2 regions of the Vogesella sp. AC12 genome follow, and region 2 is predicted to be linked to the other one. Evidence: riboswitches for the same ligand, from Rfam matches in the RefSeq annotation. Region 2 holds a riboswitch; the other holds the start of a gene.
What was found. Region 2 has a riboswitch for thiamine pyrophosphate ahead of thiC (phosphomethylpyrimidine synthase ThiC). Riboswitches for the same ligand answer to the same signal wherever they lie in the genome.
Positions count from the first base shown of each region.

Region 1: it holds a riboswitch for thiamine pyrophosphate, as region 2 does, so the genes downstream of both, NOM55_RS15485 (thiamine ABC transporter substrate binding subunit) here and thiC (phosphomethylpyrimidine synthase ThiC) in region 2, are expected to answer to the same signal.

Region 1 is NZ_JANFNU010000013.1:8,609-16,439, reverse strand. It holds gene katG (catalase/peroxidase HPI) at 1-1,782, opposite strand, end outside; gene NOM55_RS15490 (hypothetical protein) at 1,995-2,273, shown strand; TPP riboswitch at 2,430-2,525, shown strand; gene NOM55_RS15485 (thiamine ABC transporter substrate binding subunit) at 2,580-3,596, shown strand; gene NOM55_RS15480 (ABC transporter permease) at 3,681-5,228, shown strand; gene NOM55_RS15475 (ABC transporter ATP-binding protein) at 5,212-6,153, shown strand; gene NOM55_RS15470 (SIS domain-containing protein) at 6,277-6,864, shown strand; gene NOM55_RS15465 (methyl-accepting chemotaxis protein) at 7,221-7,831, shown strand, end outside.
Region 2 is NZ_JANFNU010000009.1:62,086-69,916, forward strand. It holds gene NOM55_RS13335 (tetratricopeptide repeat protein) at 1-164, opposite strand, end outside; gene NOM55_RS13340 (hypothetical protein) at 653-1,027, shown strand; gene NOM55_RS13345 (tetratricopeptide repeat protein) at 1,118-2,137, opposite strand; gene thiC (phosphomethylpyrimidine synthase ThiC) at 2,313-4,193, opposite strand; TPP riboswitch at 4,341-4,475, opposite strand; gene NOM55_RS13355 (protein-L-isoaspartate O-methyltransferase) at 4,604-5,263, shown strand; gene NOM55_RS13360 (rhodanese-like domain-containing protein) at 5,263-5,589, shown strand; gene NOM55_RS13365 (uracil-DNA glycosylase) at 5,799-6,512, shown strand; gene NOM55_RS13370 (response regulator) at 6,672-7,394, opposite strand; gene NOM55_RS13375 (hypothetical protein) at 7,616-7,831, shown strand, end outside.

The sequences.
Region 1 (7,831 bases), on a different contig from region 2:
GCCCTCCAGCCCGGGCTGCACGTAGTTGCGGAAGCCGTCCGCACGTGGTTCCAGCACCGCGAACGAGGCGACGTCGGTCTGGTCCTGCGTGGCATCGGTACGACCCGGCGCAAACGGCACGGTCACCTGCTGGCCGGCCTGCTTGGCGGCGGCCTCGATGGCGGCACCACCGGCGAGCACGATCAGGTCGGCCAGCGAGATCTTCTTGCCGCCGGCGGCGCCGGCGTTGAAGTCCTGCTGGATCGCGGCCAACGTTTGCAGTACCTGCGCCAGTTGCGCCGGCTGGTTGACCGCCCAGTCTTTCTGCGGCGCCAGGCGGATGCGCGCGCCGTTGGCGCCGCCGCGCTTGTCACTGCCACGGAAGGTGGCGGCGGCGGCCCAGGCGGTGCCGACCAGCTGTGCCACGGACAGGCCGGAGGCGAGCACCTTGGTCTTCAGCGCGGCGATGTCCTGCGCGTCGACCAGCGGGTGGTCCACGGCCGGCACCGGGTCCTGCCAGATCAGTTCTTCCGCCGGTACCAGCTTGCCGAGGTAGCGGGCGCGCGGGCCCATGTCGCGGTGGGTGAGCTTGAACCAGGCGCGGGCGAAGGCATCGGCAAATGCCTGCGGGTCCTGATGGAAGCGGCGCGCAATCGGTTCGTAGATCGGGTCGAGGCGCAGCGACAGGTCGGCGGTGGTCATCATCGGCGGGTGCTTCTTGCTCGGGTTGTGCGCGTCCGGAATCATGTCTTCCGGCTTCACGTCCTTGGCCACCCACTGGTGCGCGCCGGCCGGGCTCTTGGTCAGTTCCCACTCGTAGCCGAACAGGGTGTTGAAGTAGCCGTGGTCCCAGGTGGTGGGGTTGGGTTTCCACGCGCCTTCGATGCCGCTGGTGGTGGCGTGCACGCCCTTGCCGCTACCGAACTGGTTGATCCAGCCGAGGCCCATTTCCTCGAGTGGTGCGCCTTCCGGTTCCGGGCCGACCAGTGCCGGGTCGCCGGCGCCGTGCGCCTTGCCAAAGGTGTGGCCGCCGGCGACCAGCGCCACGGTTTCCTCGTCGTCCATCGCCATGCGGGCGAAGGTTTCGCGCACGTCACGCCCGGAGGCGACCGGGTCCGGGTTGCCATTGGGGCCTTCCGGGTTGACGTAGATCAGGCCCATCTGCACCGCGGCCAGCGGGTTTGCCAGCTCGCGATCACCGCTGTAGCGCTTGTCGCCCAGCCAGGTGCTCTCCGGTCCCCAGTAGATGTCTTCTTCCGGCGCCCAGATGTCCGGGCGGCCGCCGCCGAAGCCGAAGGTCTTGAAGCCCATCGATTCCAGTGCCACGTTGCCGGCGAGGATGAACAGGTCGGCCCACGACAGCTTGCGGCCGTATTTCTGCTTGATCGGCCACAGCAGGCGGCGCGCCTTGTCGAGGTTGCCGTTGTCCGGCCAGCTGTTGAGCGGGGCGAAGCGCTGGTTGCCGGTGCCGGCGCCGCCGCGGCCGTCGGCGATGCGGTAGGTGCCGGCGGCGTGCCAGGCCATGCGGATCATCAGGCCGCCGTAGTGGCCCCAGTCCGCCGGCCACCAGTCCTGCGAATCGGTCATCAGCGCGTGCAGGTCGGCGACCACGGCATCCAGATCCAGGGTCTTGAATTCTGCGGCATAGTCGAACGCCTCGCCCATCGGGTCGGACTTGGCGGAGTGCTGGTGCAGGATGCCCAGCTTCAGCTGATTGGGCCACCAGTCACCGTTGGAGGGGCCGCCGGCTACGGTGTGCGGGGCTGCGCTACCCGAAAACGGGCACTTGGCTTCTGTCGACATGGTTATCTCCTGTTGCTTTTGATTGCCAGCGGATCACGCCAGGTGGCGGGTCCGCTGCGGTTGGCTGGGGTTGACTTGACTGCTGATCTGAGCGTCATCGCCGGCGCCGGCCACCCGGCTGGTTGCCGGGCACTGGCCATCACGCGGGTTGCGGCCAACGTGGTGGCTTACTGCATCCACACCAGGTTGGCCCACATCTCGTCGAGGGTGATGTGCTGGCGGAAGAAACGTTTCATGGTCTTGCTCCTTGCAGATCGCTTGATGACTGGATTATGGATACCGGTTATGCATTTGTTAAATTGATTGTTGTTTTTAGTTTGTTAGCTTTTTGCTATTTATCTGCCATGCCGCCCGCATCGGGTGCCCATTGCGCCGTGCTGGTGCACGCGCCATGTCGTGGTGATTCTTTTTATAGCGGCAAAGTGGCGAATTGGCAGCGCCGGCGGCGCTTTTTGCTGGCACGGCAATTGCTCAATAGTCGGCGAGGGTAGCTGTGGTGGCTGCGCCTCGCTTGAGAGTCTGTCCCGTTGCTTCTGTCGGCATACTGCTAGACACGCCCGTTCCCGCGCTGGGGGCGGGCGATTTTTTTGCGCCGCCCGCGCGCCGCGGCGGTTAAGCAATGCCGCGCAACGCGCTATACTCGCCGCTTCGATCACCGGGGGTGTCTGCCGCAGGCAGACTGAGAGATACCCCAGAACCTGATCTGGGTCATGCCAGCGGAGGGAGCGTGATGCGCGGCCAGTCCGCGTCCCGCTTCTTCTTTTGGTCGGCACCATTACCAAAAGAGGATGTCTGCAATGTTCAAGAAGTCCGTACTGCTGCTGGCGCTGGCCGGCGTTTCCCTGACTACCCTGGCCGCCGAGCTGCGGGTGATGACGCACAGCTCGTTCAGCCTGCCGAAAGAGCGCATCGCCGAGTTCGAGAAGCAAAGCGGCGCCAAGCTGGCCATCATCAAGGGCGGCGATGCTGGCGAGATGCTCAACAAGCTGATCCTGACCCGTGCCAATCCGGTGGCCGACGTGGTGTACGGCATCGACAACACCCTGATCGGCAAGGCCAACGCCGCCGGCGTGCTGGAGCCGACCAGCAGCAAGGTTGGCCGCAACGTGGCGGTGGCCAGCCTGCCGGGCGCGGTGGCCATCGACTACGGCTATGTCACCCTCAACATCGACAAGGCCTGGTTCGCGAACAGCAAGCTGCCGCTGCCGGCGACGCTGGACGACCTGACCAAGCCTGCCTACAAGAACCTGCTGGTGGTGGAAAACCCGGCGACCTCCAGCCCCGGTCTCGCCTTCCTGCTGGCGACCATCGCCGGTAAGGGCGAAGAGGGCGCCTTCCAGTGGTGGGGCAAGCTGCGCGACAACGGCCTGAAGGTGGCCAAGGGCTGGAGCGAGGCCTACTACACCGACTTCACCCGCAACGGCGGCGCGCGCCCGATCGTGGTCAGCTACGCCACCAGCCCGGCGGCGGAAGTGTTCTACAGCAAGGAAAAACTGGCCGAATCGCCGACCGCCAACCTGTTGCTGAAAGGCGGCGTGTTCATGCAGGTGGAGGGTGTGGCCAAAGTCAAGGGCGGGCTGCAGCCGCAGCTGGCACAGCAGTTCGTCGATTTCCTGCGCGGCGAGGCGGTGCAGAAAGAGCTGCAGACCAGCATGTGGATGTACCCGGCGGTCGCCGGCGTGGCGCTGGCGCCGGTGTTCAAGCACGCCGCGCAGCCGGCCAGCTTCAGCAACCCGGACCTGAAGGCGATGCAGCACAAGACCGCCGCCTGGGTCAGCCGCTGGACGCGACTGGTGATCAAGAACGCGCCGTGATGCGGCGGGCTGCCGGCGCGCTCCGGCAGCGGGGTGTTTTCGCGACGGTAACGGCGGCAGCCGTTACCGTTTTCCATTGTCGTGATGCAGAAAGTGTTGCCCTTGTCTGATTTCCGCTGGCTGGCCTTGCCGCCGCTGTTATTTCTGCTGCTGCTGGTCGGGCTGCCGCTGTCGCGCCTGCTGTACGAGGGCGGGCTGGCATTCAGTCCGGCGCTCCTGAGTGATGCCTACCTGCAGTGGCGCCTAGGCTGGTCGCTGCTGCAGGCGGCGGCCACCTGCGTGCTAACTCTATTACTCGGCCTGCCGCTGGCGTGGGTGCTGGCGCACTTCGAGTTCCGCGGCCGCGCGCTGCTGTTGCGGGTGCTGATGCTGCCCTTCGTGATGCCGACGCTGGTCGCCGGCCTCGGCGTGCTGGCGCTGTTCGGCCCGCACGGCGTCAGCGGGCTGAACCTGCAGGACACGCCGTGGCTGCTGCTGTACGGCAACCTGTTCTACAACCTGCCGCTCTTGATCCGCGCCGCGGTGGACGGCTTCGACCACGTGCCGGCCAGCCGGCTGATGGTGGCGCGCACGCTGGGTGCCTCGCGCTGGCGCGCGTTCTGGCGCGTGGAGTGGCCGGTGGTGCGGCCGTGGCTGGCGTCGGCGCTGTGCCTGATCTTCTTGTACTGCTTCTCCGGCTTCGGCCTCGCGCTGCTGCTCGGCGGCCAGCGGTACGCCACGGTGGAGGTCGAGATCTACTCGCTGGTCGCCTACGAGCTGAACCTGGCCGATGCCGGCGCACTGGCGCTGCTGATGCTGCTGCTCGGCGCCGTCATCGCGCTGCTGTACGCGCTGATCGAGCGCCGCCTGGCGCGGCCGGACAAGCGCAGCCCGCCGCTGCGCCAGCCGGTGCAAGGTTGGCCGCAACGGCTGCTGCTCTTGGCCAGCCTGCTGCTGTTGGCGCTGTTTGCCGCCGCGCCGCTGCTGGCGGTGCTGCTGCGCGCGCTGCTGGCTGATGCCGCGGCGTGGCGGGTGCTGCTGCAGGACGACACCCTGCTGGCGCTGGGCAACACGCTGCGCTTTTCGCTGCTGGCGCTGCTGCTGGCGACTCTCCTGGGCCTGCTGCACGGGCTGGCGGCGCAGCGCAGCGCCGGCCTGCGCGCGCTGATGTTCCTGCCCTTCATGGTGTCGCCGGTGTGCGTTGCCTTTGGTCTGCTGCTGGCCTATCCCGCCTACAGCGCGACGCTGGCGCTGCTGGTGGCCGCCTACGCGCTCCTGGCCTACCCGTTTGTCGCCAAGGCGGTGGTCAGCGCTCGCGACGCCTTGCCGCCGGCGCTGCCCAATGCCGCGCGCACGCTGGGCGCGTCGCCGTGGCGCGTGTTCTGGCGCGTCAGCCTGCCGCTGATGCGCCCGGCGCTGCGCCGTGGCATGGCGTTTGCCGCCGCCACCGCCGTCGGCGAGTTCGCGGTCAGCCTGTTCCTGTCGCGCCCGGAATGGCTGACGCTGACCACGCTGATCTACCAGCATCTGGGCCGCCCCGGCGCGGCCAACCTTGAGGCGGCGCTGGTGTTGTCCAGCGTACTGCTGCTGCTGGCGCTGCTGGCATTCATGGCCATCGAGTGGCCGGAGAAGACCCATGCTCGAACTTCGTGACCTGGCGCTGGCCTTTGCCGGCCGCCGTGTGCTGGACGGCCTGTCGCTACAGGTGGCGGCCGGCGAAACCGTGGCCCTGCTCGGCCCCTCCGGCGAGGGCAAGTCCAGCCTGCTGGCGGTGATCGCCGGCCTGTTGCGGCCACAGCGCGGCCAGGTGTGGCTGGGCGGGCGCGACATCAGCCGCCTGCCGCCGGAAGAGCGCCAGCTGGCGATGATGTTCCAGGACCACGCCTTGTTCCCGCACCTCGATGCTGCGGCCAACGTGGCTTTCGGCCTGCAGGAACGCGGCGTGCCGCGCGCCGTCGCACGGCAGCGTGCCGAGGCGGCGCTGGCGGCGGTGGGGCTGGCCGGCCGTGGCGCGGCCGCCTGCCACCAGCTGTCCGGCGGCGAGCAGCAGCGGGTGGCGCTGGCGCGGGCGCTGATCGGCGAGCCGGCGCTGTTCCTGCTCGACGAGCCGTTTTCCAGCCTCGACACCCATCTCAAGCAGCAGCTGATCGACGACCTGCGCCAGCGGCTGTCCGCGATGGCGGTGCCGACGCTGCTGGTGACGCACGACCGCCACGAGGCGTTCGCGCTGGCCGACCGCGTCGCCATCCTGCAGCACGGACGGCTGATCCAGGTCGGCACCCCGGGCGAGGTGCTGGCGCGGCCGGCCAGCGCCTGGGTGGCGCGCTTCGTCGGCTTCGACAACGTCGCCGCCGATCACGCCATCCCGCCGGCGGCCTTCCTGCTCGGCGATGGTCAGCCGTTGCGCACGGTGAAGCTGGTCGAGCCGCGGGTGGAGGGCTGCCGCGTGGTGGTGGCCGGCGACGACGGCGACTGGGTGCTGTCGCTGTCGGCGCGCGAGCTGGCCACACAGCCGTATCCGCAGCGAGGCGGCCATCTGGCGGTGGGCGTCGATGCCGCGGCGCTGCTGCGCTGGTAGCGCTTTGCGGCGTCAGCCAGCGGCACGCGGCCGGCGCCGGGCTTGAGGCGGAACAGGTGCCGGGCGCGGCTTTTGGTGTAAACTGCCACGCCTGTTTCCGGATAATTGCAGAAAGAACGCACCATGAAGCCGCATATTCTCGACACCCTCCACCAAGCCCGTAGCGCGCTGGACGCGCTGCTGGCCAATCCGGCGGCGCTGGCTGCCATCGGCGATGCCGGTGATGCGCTGGTGAACGCCTTCCGCCAGGGCAAACGGGTGTTCAGCTGCGGCAACGGTGGCTCGATGTGCGACGCGATGCACTTTGCCGAGGAGCTGTCCGGCCGCTACCGCCTGAACCGCAAGGCATTGCCGGCGGCGTCGATCAGCGACCCCAGCCACATCAGCTGCGTCGGCAACGATTACGGCTACGAGGCGATCTTCTCGCGCTATCTGGAGGCGCACGCCGGGCAGGGCGACGTGCTGCTGGCGATCAGCACCAGCGGCAGCAGCAAGAACATCCTCGCCGCTGTGAACGCGGCGAAAGCGCTGGGCGTCACCGTGGTGGCGCTGACCGGCCGTCCCGGTTCGGTGATCGGCGAGCTGGCCGACATCGACGTCTGCACCCCCGGCGGCCAGTACGCCGACCGCGTGCAGGAGCTGCACATCAAGGTGATCCACATCCTGATCGAGTCGGTGGAGCGCGAGCTGTTCCCGGAAAACTACGCCTGATTGTCATCGGCATGAAATATAAAGCCTGCTCGTGAGCAGGCTTTTTTTTATTCAATTGCGACATGGTGTTACAGCTTTCCCGCTGCAGCAGTCTGGTTTTATCTTGGCTTTAATTGAGCAGGATTGGCATGAAAGTCGTTCCGGTGGCATTTCCCAAGGCAAGGCTTGGAAATTGTGCGCCGCAGCATGCGAATTGCGTCATAAAATTGCTTATATGCTATGTCTTTGGCAACTAAGTAGAAATACTGGGTGCCAAAAGATCGCATTGCGCTGGGGCCGGGTTGGCACTAGATATCAACAGTGATGTCATCAGGATTACCCCTGGTGCCGCGCTCAACCCCACCGGAGCCACCCCCATGCTGCGCAATCCCACCATCGGCCAGCGTCTCAGTTTTCTGGTCATCGTCCTGCTCGCCATCGCCGCCTTCCTCGGCGGCTACGGCATGTATACCCAGTCCAAGATTATTGCCGATTTTTCAAGTACTTATCACGATCGCGTGGTGCCGCTGCAGCAGCTGAAGCTGGTGGCGGACGGCTACGCGGTCAGCATTGTCGATGCCGCGCACAAGGTCCGCGCCGGCGCGCTGAACCGCGACGGTTTTCTCGCCAATCTGGATCAGGCGCGCACGCAGATCCGCCAGCAGTGGCAGGCCTACCGCGCCACCGAGTTGACCGCGAACGAGCTGCAGCTGGCGCAGCAGGCGGAGCGCAGCATGCAGGCGGCCGACCATACCGTCGACCGGCTGCGCGAACTGGTGGTGGCCGGCGATAACGCGGCGTTGCAGACATTTAATGACGCGCAGCTGTATCCGGGGCTGGACCCGGTATCGGGGCGCATCTCCGCGCTGATCGACCTGCAGCTGAAGGTGGCGGCGCAGGAGTACGCCGCGGCCGAGGCCGACGCCGCCTTCTGCGCGCGGGTGTCGCTGGCGCTGATGCTGCTGGGCATGGTGCTGGGTGCGGCGCT
Region 2 (7,831 bases):
TGAACGCGCGGATTGCCCTGCTCGCCGACCGGGGTCAGCTCTTGCAAGGCGGTGGCAAAATCCCCTTTGCCATAGGCAAGACGGCCTTCTTTCAGACCTGCCATCGCGGGCGCAGCCAGCAGCATGCTGGTCAGAAGGACGGAAGTAGCAAAATGTCTGTTCATGTGCGTTTCTTCATTTTGTAGAGAGGCCGTGCCGATCGTGTGCGGGTAATGAAACCTGATCCGCGCGGGGTAACATTTTATTCTGCATGATTAACGGCTAGTTTAACGGCTAATCATAAGCTGTTAAAGGATTGTCCCTGCCAAGACGCGGGTATTTGATAGCAAAGTGTTGCAGCCGTGGTGTCCGGCACGGTTTTGTCATGACTTTGCGCTTGATCGTGGCATGAGTCACTCGCCAGCGGTGCGCCGGCGCAGCAATAGTGGTGCCGGCGGGCGCGCGGCCACGGCTGCGCGATGATAAGGATGCCGCCCGGGCGCAACCTTGTCCATGATCAGGCAATGACGACACTGCGGCCAACTTTGATTTCTTTGACATAAACGGCACCGCCGATTTGCTGCGGAAAAGCGTGCCAGCCTCACCTATGATGAAATCTCGGCGCCTGTTGCGCCGCTGCCGGATGACTGTGTGACAGCACAGGGGGGGCATCATGTTTGACAGTCGGTTCTATTTCACCGGGGCGACGATCCTGGCGGTGCTGTCCACCCTGGCCACTGCCTGGACGCTGCTGATGTTCTCCGTGCTGCTGATCTTTGTCGGGCTGTGGCAGGCCGACCGCGAGCAGATCCGCGAGCTCTCCCCCAGCACCGCGGTGATGTTCGTGATGCAGGACGACAGCTCGCCGCGCTCGCTCGACGATTTCATCGGCCACCACCTGATGTTCTACCAGGACGGTATCCCGGTGTATCGCGACCTGTTCGACGGCGATCACTACTGGCAGCTGCTGGAAGCCGACAGCCAGGCGCTGAGCGGCGACGACATCATCCGCGTGTTCCCCGGCGTCAGCTACCGGCGCAAAGCCTGATTCTGCGCCATCGCCACAAGCAAGAGCAGCCACTGACGGCTGCCGTTTTGCTGTCTGGCACCAAGCTTGGCCGCAAGATGGTGGCCGGGTTTAGCGTGGTGCCTTATCCATGATGCTTTCGGATTCTGCAATCATCTTTTTGCCATCTTCGGCTCGGCCATTTTTATAGTAGAGCCAGCCAAGACCGTTTAAGGCCACACCATAGGCATAGTGCTGCGTGCCAAGCACTTTTCCCAGAGTACCCAGGGATGCCTTGTAGTAGCGTTCTGCTGCTTCGATTTGCCGTTGGTAATGGTAAACATCGGCAAGCTCGCGTTGCGTGATACCGGCAATGACACTTTCTGCCATGCCGTTTTCTTGCATGCCATCCATCACCGCGTTTAGTGTCGTGATCGCTTCCGGATAATGCTTTTTGTCCGTGTACACCGATCCCAGTCGTGACAGCGTATTGAGTATGCGCGGGTGGTTTGGCCGGAGTATTTTTTGCTTGATGTGCAAGGCGGACAGCAACTGCTGCTCGGCATCGTCATATTGTTTTGCTCTCGCGTACAAGGTGCCGAGGTTATGCAAGGTTTCGGCGGCTTCGTAACTCTCCGAGCCGGCTATTTTCTGCCGCATTGTCAGTGCTTGTTGATAAAGAACTTTTGCGGTGTCGGTTTTTTTCATGTCGACCAACAACAGTGCCAAATTGTTCAGCGATTCGGCGACCAGCAAGTGTTCCTCGCCAAGCAGTTTGCGACGCAAAGCCAAGGCCTGTTCCGCGTAGGGCAATGCTTCCTTGCTGCGGAGTGTTCTCCTTAGTACCGAGACCTGTGCATCCTGGATGTCCGCATAGAGCAGCGTGTCGGGTACGACGACATCATCACCGTGCAGCAATTCATGCAGCAGGGATTCGGCCCGCTGTAGTTTGTCCTGCTGGATCAATACTCGGGCCAGATCCCGTTTTGCCTGTTGCCGAGCAGTGTTGTCGCTTGCTGTCGCCAGTGCCTGATGCGCTGTTTGGTACGCTTGCGAGTACTCCCCATTGATGATCATGGCGTCGATGGCGCTTGCCCCGGCAATGGCCGGGAGTTGGAGTGCGGTGATGAGGAGCAGGGTTATGCGTTTCATCGGGAGATTTCTGACGTGATGGCGAGGTAAGCATTGCATTACAGCACATCATTTTATGCAAATAAAATTGTGATGTTCATGCCCGGTCATGTGGTTGTTTCTATGTGCGACAACAAAAAAGGTTGGCCGCATCGCTGCGGCCAACCTTTATCGTTTCACGTGAAGCAAAACCGGCTTACACCTTGTCGTACAGCTTGCCGCCGCCCTTCACGAACTCGATCGACTTCACCTCCATCCCCTTGTGCAGCGCATCCTGCTCGCTGATGCCCTGTTTGGCGGCGAATTCGCGTACATCCTGGGTGATCTTCATCGAACAGAAGTGCGGGCCGCACATCGAGCAGAAGTGTGCCACCTTGGCGCTGTCTTTCGGCAGCGTTTCGTCGTGGAATTCGCGTGCCTTGTCCGGGTCGAGGCCGAGGTTGAACTGGTCTTCCCAGCGGAACTCGAAGCGCGCCTTGGACAGCGCGTTGTCACGGATCTGCGCGCCGGGGTGGCCCTTGGCGAGGTCGGCGGCGTGGGCGGCCAGCTTGTAGGTGATGATGCCTTCCTTCACGTCGTTCTTGTTCGGCAGGCCCAGGTGCTCCTTCTGCGTCACGTAGCACAGCATGGCGGTGCCGTACCAGCCGATCTGCGCCGCGCCGATGGCGGAGGTAATGTGGTCGTAGCCCGGTGCGATGTCGGTGGTGAGCGGCCCCAGGGTGTAGAACGGCGCTTCGTGGCACCACTCCAGCTCCTTGTCCATGTTCTCCTTGATCAGCTGCATCGGTACGTGGCCGGGGCCTTCGATCATCACCTGCACGTCGTGCTGCCACGCGATCTGCGTCAGCTCGCCCAGCGTCTTCAGCTCCCCCAGCTGCGCCGCGTCGTTGGCGTCCCAGGCGGAACCCGGGCGCAGGCCGTCGCCCAGCGAGAAGGCCACGTCGTAGGCCTTCATGATGTCGCAGATGTCTTCGAAGTGGGTGTACAGGAAGTTCTCTTTATGGTGCGCCAGACACCACTTGGCCATGATCGAGCCACCGCGCGACACGATGCCGGTCATGCGGCCGGCAGTCAGTGGCACGTACTGCAGGCGCACGCCGGCGTGGATGGTGAAGTAGTCCACGCCCTGCTCCGCCTGCTCGATCAGCGTGTCCTTGAAGATTTCCCAGGTCAGGTCTTCGGCCTTGCCGTTGACCTTTTCCAGTGCCTGGTAGATCGGCACCGTGCCGATCGGTACCGGCGAATTGCGCAGGATCCACTCGCGGGTTTCATGGATGTTCTTGCCGGTGGACAGGTCCATGATGGTGTCGGCGCCCCAGCGGATGCCCCAGGTCATCTTGTCCACTTCTTCACTAATCGACGACGTTACCGCGCTGTTGCCGATATTGCCGTTGATTTTGACCAGGAAGTTGCGGCCGATGATCATCGGCTCGGATTCCGGGTGGTTGATGTTGTTGGGGATGATGGCGCGACCGGCGGCGATTTCCTGGCGCACGAATTCGGCGGTGATGGTGTCCGGCAGGTTGGCGCCGAAGCTGTGGCCGGGGTGCTGGCGCGTCATCAGCTCCAGCAGGCGGTCGTTCTTGCCGCCGGCCGTTTTCAGGCTCTCGACATAGGCCTGGCGGTTGAGGTTTTCGCGGATGGCGACGTATTCCATCTCCGGGGTGATGATGCCCTGCCGCGCGTAGTGCATCTGGCTGACGTTGCGGCCAGGCTTGGCGCGACGCGGCTTGCGCTGCAGGTTGAAGCGCAGGTCGGCCAGTTTCGGGTCGGCTTCGCGGGCGCGGCCGTAGTCGCTGGACAGGCCGGCCAGCAGTTCGGTGTCGTCGCGCTCGGCGATCCACGCCGCGCGCAGCGGGGCGAGGCCGTTCTGGATGTTGATGCTGACGGCTGGGTCGGTGTACGGGCCGCTGCAGTCGTAGACGTAGATCGGCGGGTTGCGCTCGCCGCCGAACTGGGTCGGGGTGTCGGCCTGGCTGATCTCGCGCATCGGCACGCGGATGTCGGGGCGGCTGCCCTCGACATAAATCTTGCGCGAATTGGGCAGCGGCGCGATGGCGGCGGCATCGACCACCATCTGTTGGTTGGGCTTGTGGCTATCGGGTGTGGCAGGCGCGTTCATCGGGCAGGTTCTCCAAGGCGATGAAACGGCGCAAGGAGCGGCCCGGGTGTCCGGCTGCAAGGTTGGCCGCAAGCCGGGCGGGAACGCAGCGCGGCGGGCGGAGTCTGGCAGATTACGCTTCCCTACGCCGGTATTATCCGGGTCAGGTTCTAAGGGTAACTCTCACCCGCCCTGTTTATGCCATACGCGTTTTGGTGCGAATGGTACACAACAGGAGCAGGACCCCTAGCGATGCTGTGAAGGTAAGGTAAATGTGGGATAATCGCAAGTTACGAATTGCTCGGGCGGTTGTGAAATGCGGGTTGAGGCAGCCTGTTTTTCAGAGTCGTCCTTGATATTGTCTAGAATCCAAGCCGGAGTTTCCGATGAATTTCGAACAAGCCCGCTTCAATATGGTTGAGCAACAGATCCGTCCGTGGGACGTGCTCGACACCTCCATTCTCGATCTGCTGTTCCACGTGAAACGCGAAGATTTTGTCGGTACCGACAAGCGTGCGCTGGCCTTTGTCGACACCCAGCTGCCGCTGGACAACGGCAGCACCATGCTGGAGCCGAAGGTCGAAGCCCGTCTGGTGCAGGACCTGCAGGTGAAAGCCAGCGACAAGGTGCTGGAAATCGGCACCGGCAGCGGCTACCTGACCGCGCTGTTGGCCGCCGTCGGCCAGCACGTGTACAGCGTCGACATCGACGCGCAGCAGCTGCAGCACGCCGCGGCCAACCTCAAAACCGCCGGCATCAAGAACGTGACGCTGAGCCAGGGCAACGGCATTGACGGTCTGGCGGCACAGGCGCCGTTCGACGTGATCTGCGTCGGCGGTTCGGTACCGGTAGTGCCGGAAGCGCTGAAGGCGCAGCTGGCCGTCGGCGGCCGCATGGCGGTGATCGTCGGCGACGCGCCGGTAATGGTCGCCAAGATCATCACCCGCGTGTCCGAAACCGCGTATCAGGAAAGCGTCAGCTTCGATACCAACATCGCGCGCCTGCAGCAGCTGGACGCGATCGAACCGTCGCGCTTCAGCTTCTGATGATCCGCGAAATCAACGCCCGCGAGCTGGCCGACTGGCTGGCCGATGCGTCCCGTCCGCAGCCGGTGCTGCTCGACGTGCGCGAGGACTGGGAGTACGCGCTGTGCCGCATCGACGGTTCGCGCCAGATTCCGATGAACCTGATCCCGCTGCGCCACAACGAGCTGCCGGATGACACCCCGGTGGTGACCATCTGCCACCACGGCGTGCGCAGCTACCAGGTCGGCCTGTTCCTGGAAAACGCCGGTTTCGAGCAGGTGCTGAGCCTGCGCGGCGGCGTGGCGGCGTGGGCGGACGAGGTCGAGCCGGCGATGGCGCGCTACTGAGCCGACGTTGGCCGCAAGCAAAGCCGTTCCCTGTGGAGCGGCTTTTTTATTGGCACCACCGCCGGCACGGCATACCAGCGCGCGCTGGTCTTTGCGTGTCTGGTGCGGTTTTGGCGGCCGCTTTGCTGCTGCGGGTTCGGTGGCAGCAACGGGGGGTGACTCCCCCGCTGCCGGACCCTGAATTTTTCGTGATTTCGATGGTTAACAACATGACTTATCTCGCCCCCGCCCTCGCCGCCCTGCCCGCCGCCTGGCAACAGGTGCTGGCAACGCCGGCCATCAGTGCGCAACTGGCGGTGATCGACGCGCAACTGGCCGACCGCGCCGCCGCCGGTGCGGTGATCTACCCGCCGCGCGAGCTGGTGTTCAACGCGCTGCGCCACGTGGCGCCGGCCGACATCCGCGTGGTGATCATCGGCCAGGATCCGTACCACGGCGCCGGCGAGGCGATGGGGCTGAGCTTTTCGGTGCCGGACGGGGTGAAGATCCCGCCCAGCCTGCGCAACATCTACAAGGAACAGCTCAGCGACCTCGGCCTGCCGCCGCCGGCCAGCGGCAACCTGACGCACTGGGCGGCGCAGGGCGTGCTGCTGCTGAATGCCTCGCTGACGGTGGAGGCCGACCGCGCCGGCAGCCACGGCAAGCTCGGCTGGCAGCCGGTGACCGACGCGCTGATCGACGCGGTGAACGCGGCCAACCCCGGCTGCGTGTTCCTGCTGTGGGGCAACTGGGCGCATACCAAGGCCGAGCGTATCGATGCCGCCCGCCACTGCGTGCTGAAGGCGGCGCACCCGTCGCCGCTATCGGCCAGTCGCGGCTTTCTCGGCTGCCGCCATTTCTCGCAGGCCAACCAGTGGCTGGCCGAGCGCGGCCGCGGCGAGATCGCCTGGGGTGGCGTGGCGGCGCAGGGCGGGCTGTTCTAGCGCACACGCTGCGGCCAACGTTGGCCGCAACGACGCGCCGCTTCAAGGCCGGCCGGGATGGCCAGCGGCTGATACGGCGTTAGCGGCACCGGCGCCCGGCGTGCGGACCGCGGTCTCGCCGCCGTTGTCGTGTCGCCGCGCGCGGCTTGGCGCCGCCCGCTACAGGCAGCTGGTCGCCGCATCCAGGATGTAGCCCTCGCCGCGCACGGTGCGGATCAGGCGCGGGTTGCGCGGGTCGTCCTGCAGCTTGTGGCGCAGGCGCGAGATCAGGATGTCGATGCTGCGGTCGAAGGCGTCGACGGTACAGCCGCGGGTCAGGTCCAGCAGCAGCTCGCGGTCGAGGATGGTGCGCGGCCGCTGCAACAGCACCGACAGCAGGCGGAATTCGGCGTTGGACAGCGGGATCACCACGCCCTGCTTGTCCTGCAGCTGGCGCAGGCCGACATTGAGGCGCCAGTCGCCGAACTGGATCTGGCGCGGCGGCTTGTCGCTGCCGTGGCCGGCGGCCGGCTGGCGCCCGGCCTGGGTGCGGCGCAGCACCGAGTGGATGCGCGCCACCAGCTCGCGGATGTCGAACGGCTTGCTGACGAAGTCGTCGGCGCCCACCTCCAGGCTGATGATGCGTTCGATCGGCTCGCCGTGGGCGCTGATCATCAGGATCGGCACGCTGGACTGGCTGCGGATCTCCTTGCACAGCGTCAGCCCGCTTTCGCCGGGCAGCATCAGGTCGAGCACGATGACGTCGAACTGGCGGGTGGCCATCGCCTCGCGCATGGCGCGGCCGTTGCCGACGCCGACGCAGCTCATCGCGTAGCCGTGCAGGTACTGGCAGATCAGGCTGCGGATGTCTTCGTCGTCGTCCACCACCAGCACGTGCAGCATGGCTGGTGCGGCGCTTGGGGCAACGGTGAGAGCGGGACTGCTGGAAATCATGGGAATCAGGGCCTGCGCCGGAACACGATCGCGCCAGCTTAAACAGCGGCTGCAACGCCGGTGTGTGCGTTGTGTACGGGAATGGATACAAAGCGGCAAACTGTCCGCTACATCGCCACGCGTAGACTGCCGGCTGGCTCTCCCCGTTACCGCCCTGCGCGGCCGTCCCCATGCCCCACTCCTGCTCGCGAACCGTCCGCCTCGGCCTGCTGCTGGCCAGCGCCAGCCTCGGCGGCTGCATCACCATCCAGGCGCTGCCCAACCCGGTGCGCGAGGTGTTCACCTTCGGCTTTTCCACCGCCACCGAGATGCAGGCGATGGCGGAAAAGGAACGCCAGGCCAGCGAGCGGCGGCTGGCGCCGTACCCGCAGCTGTGCATCGAGTGG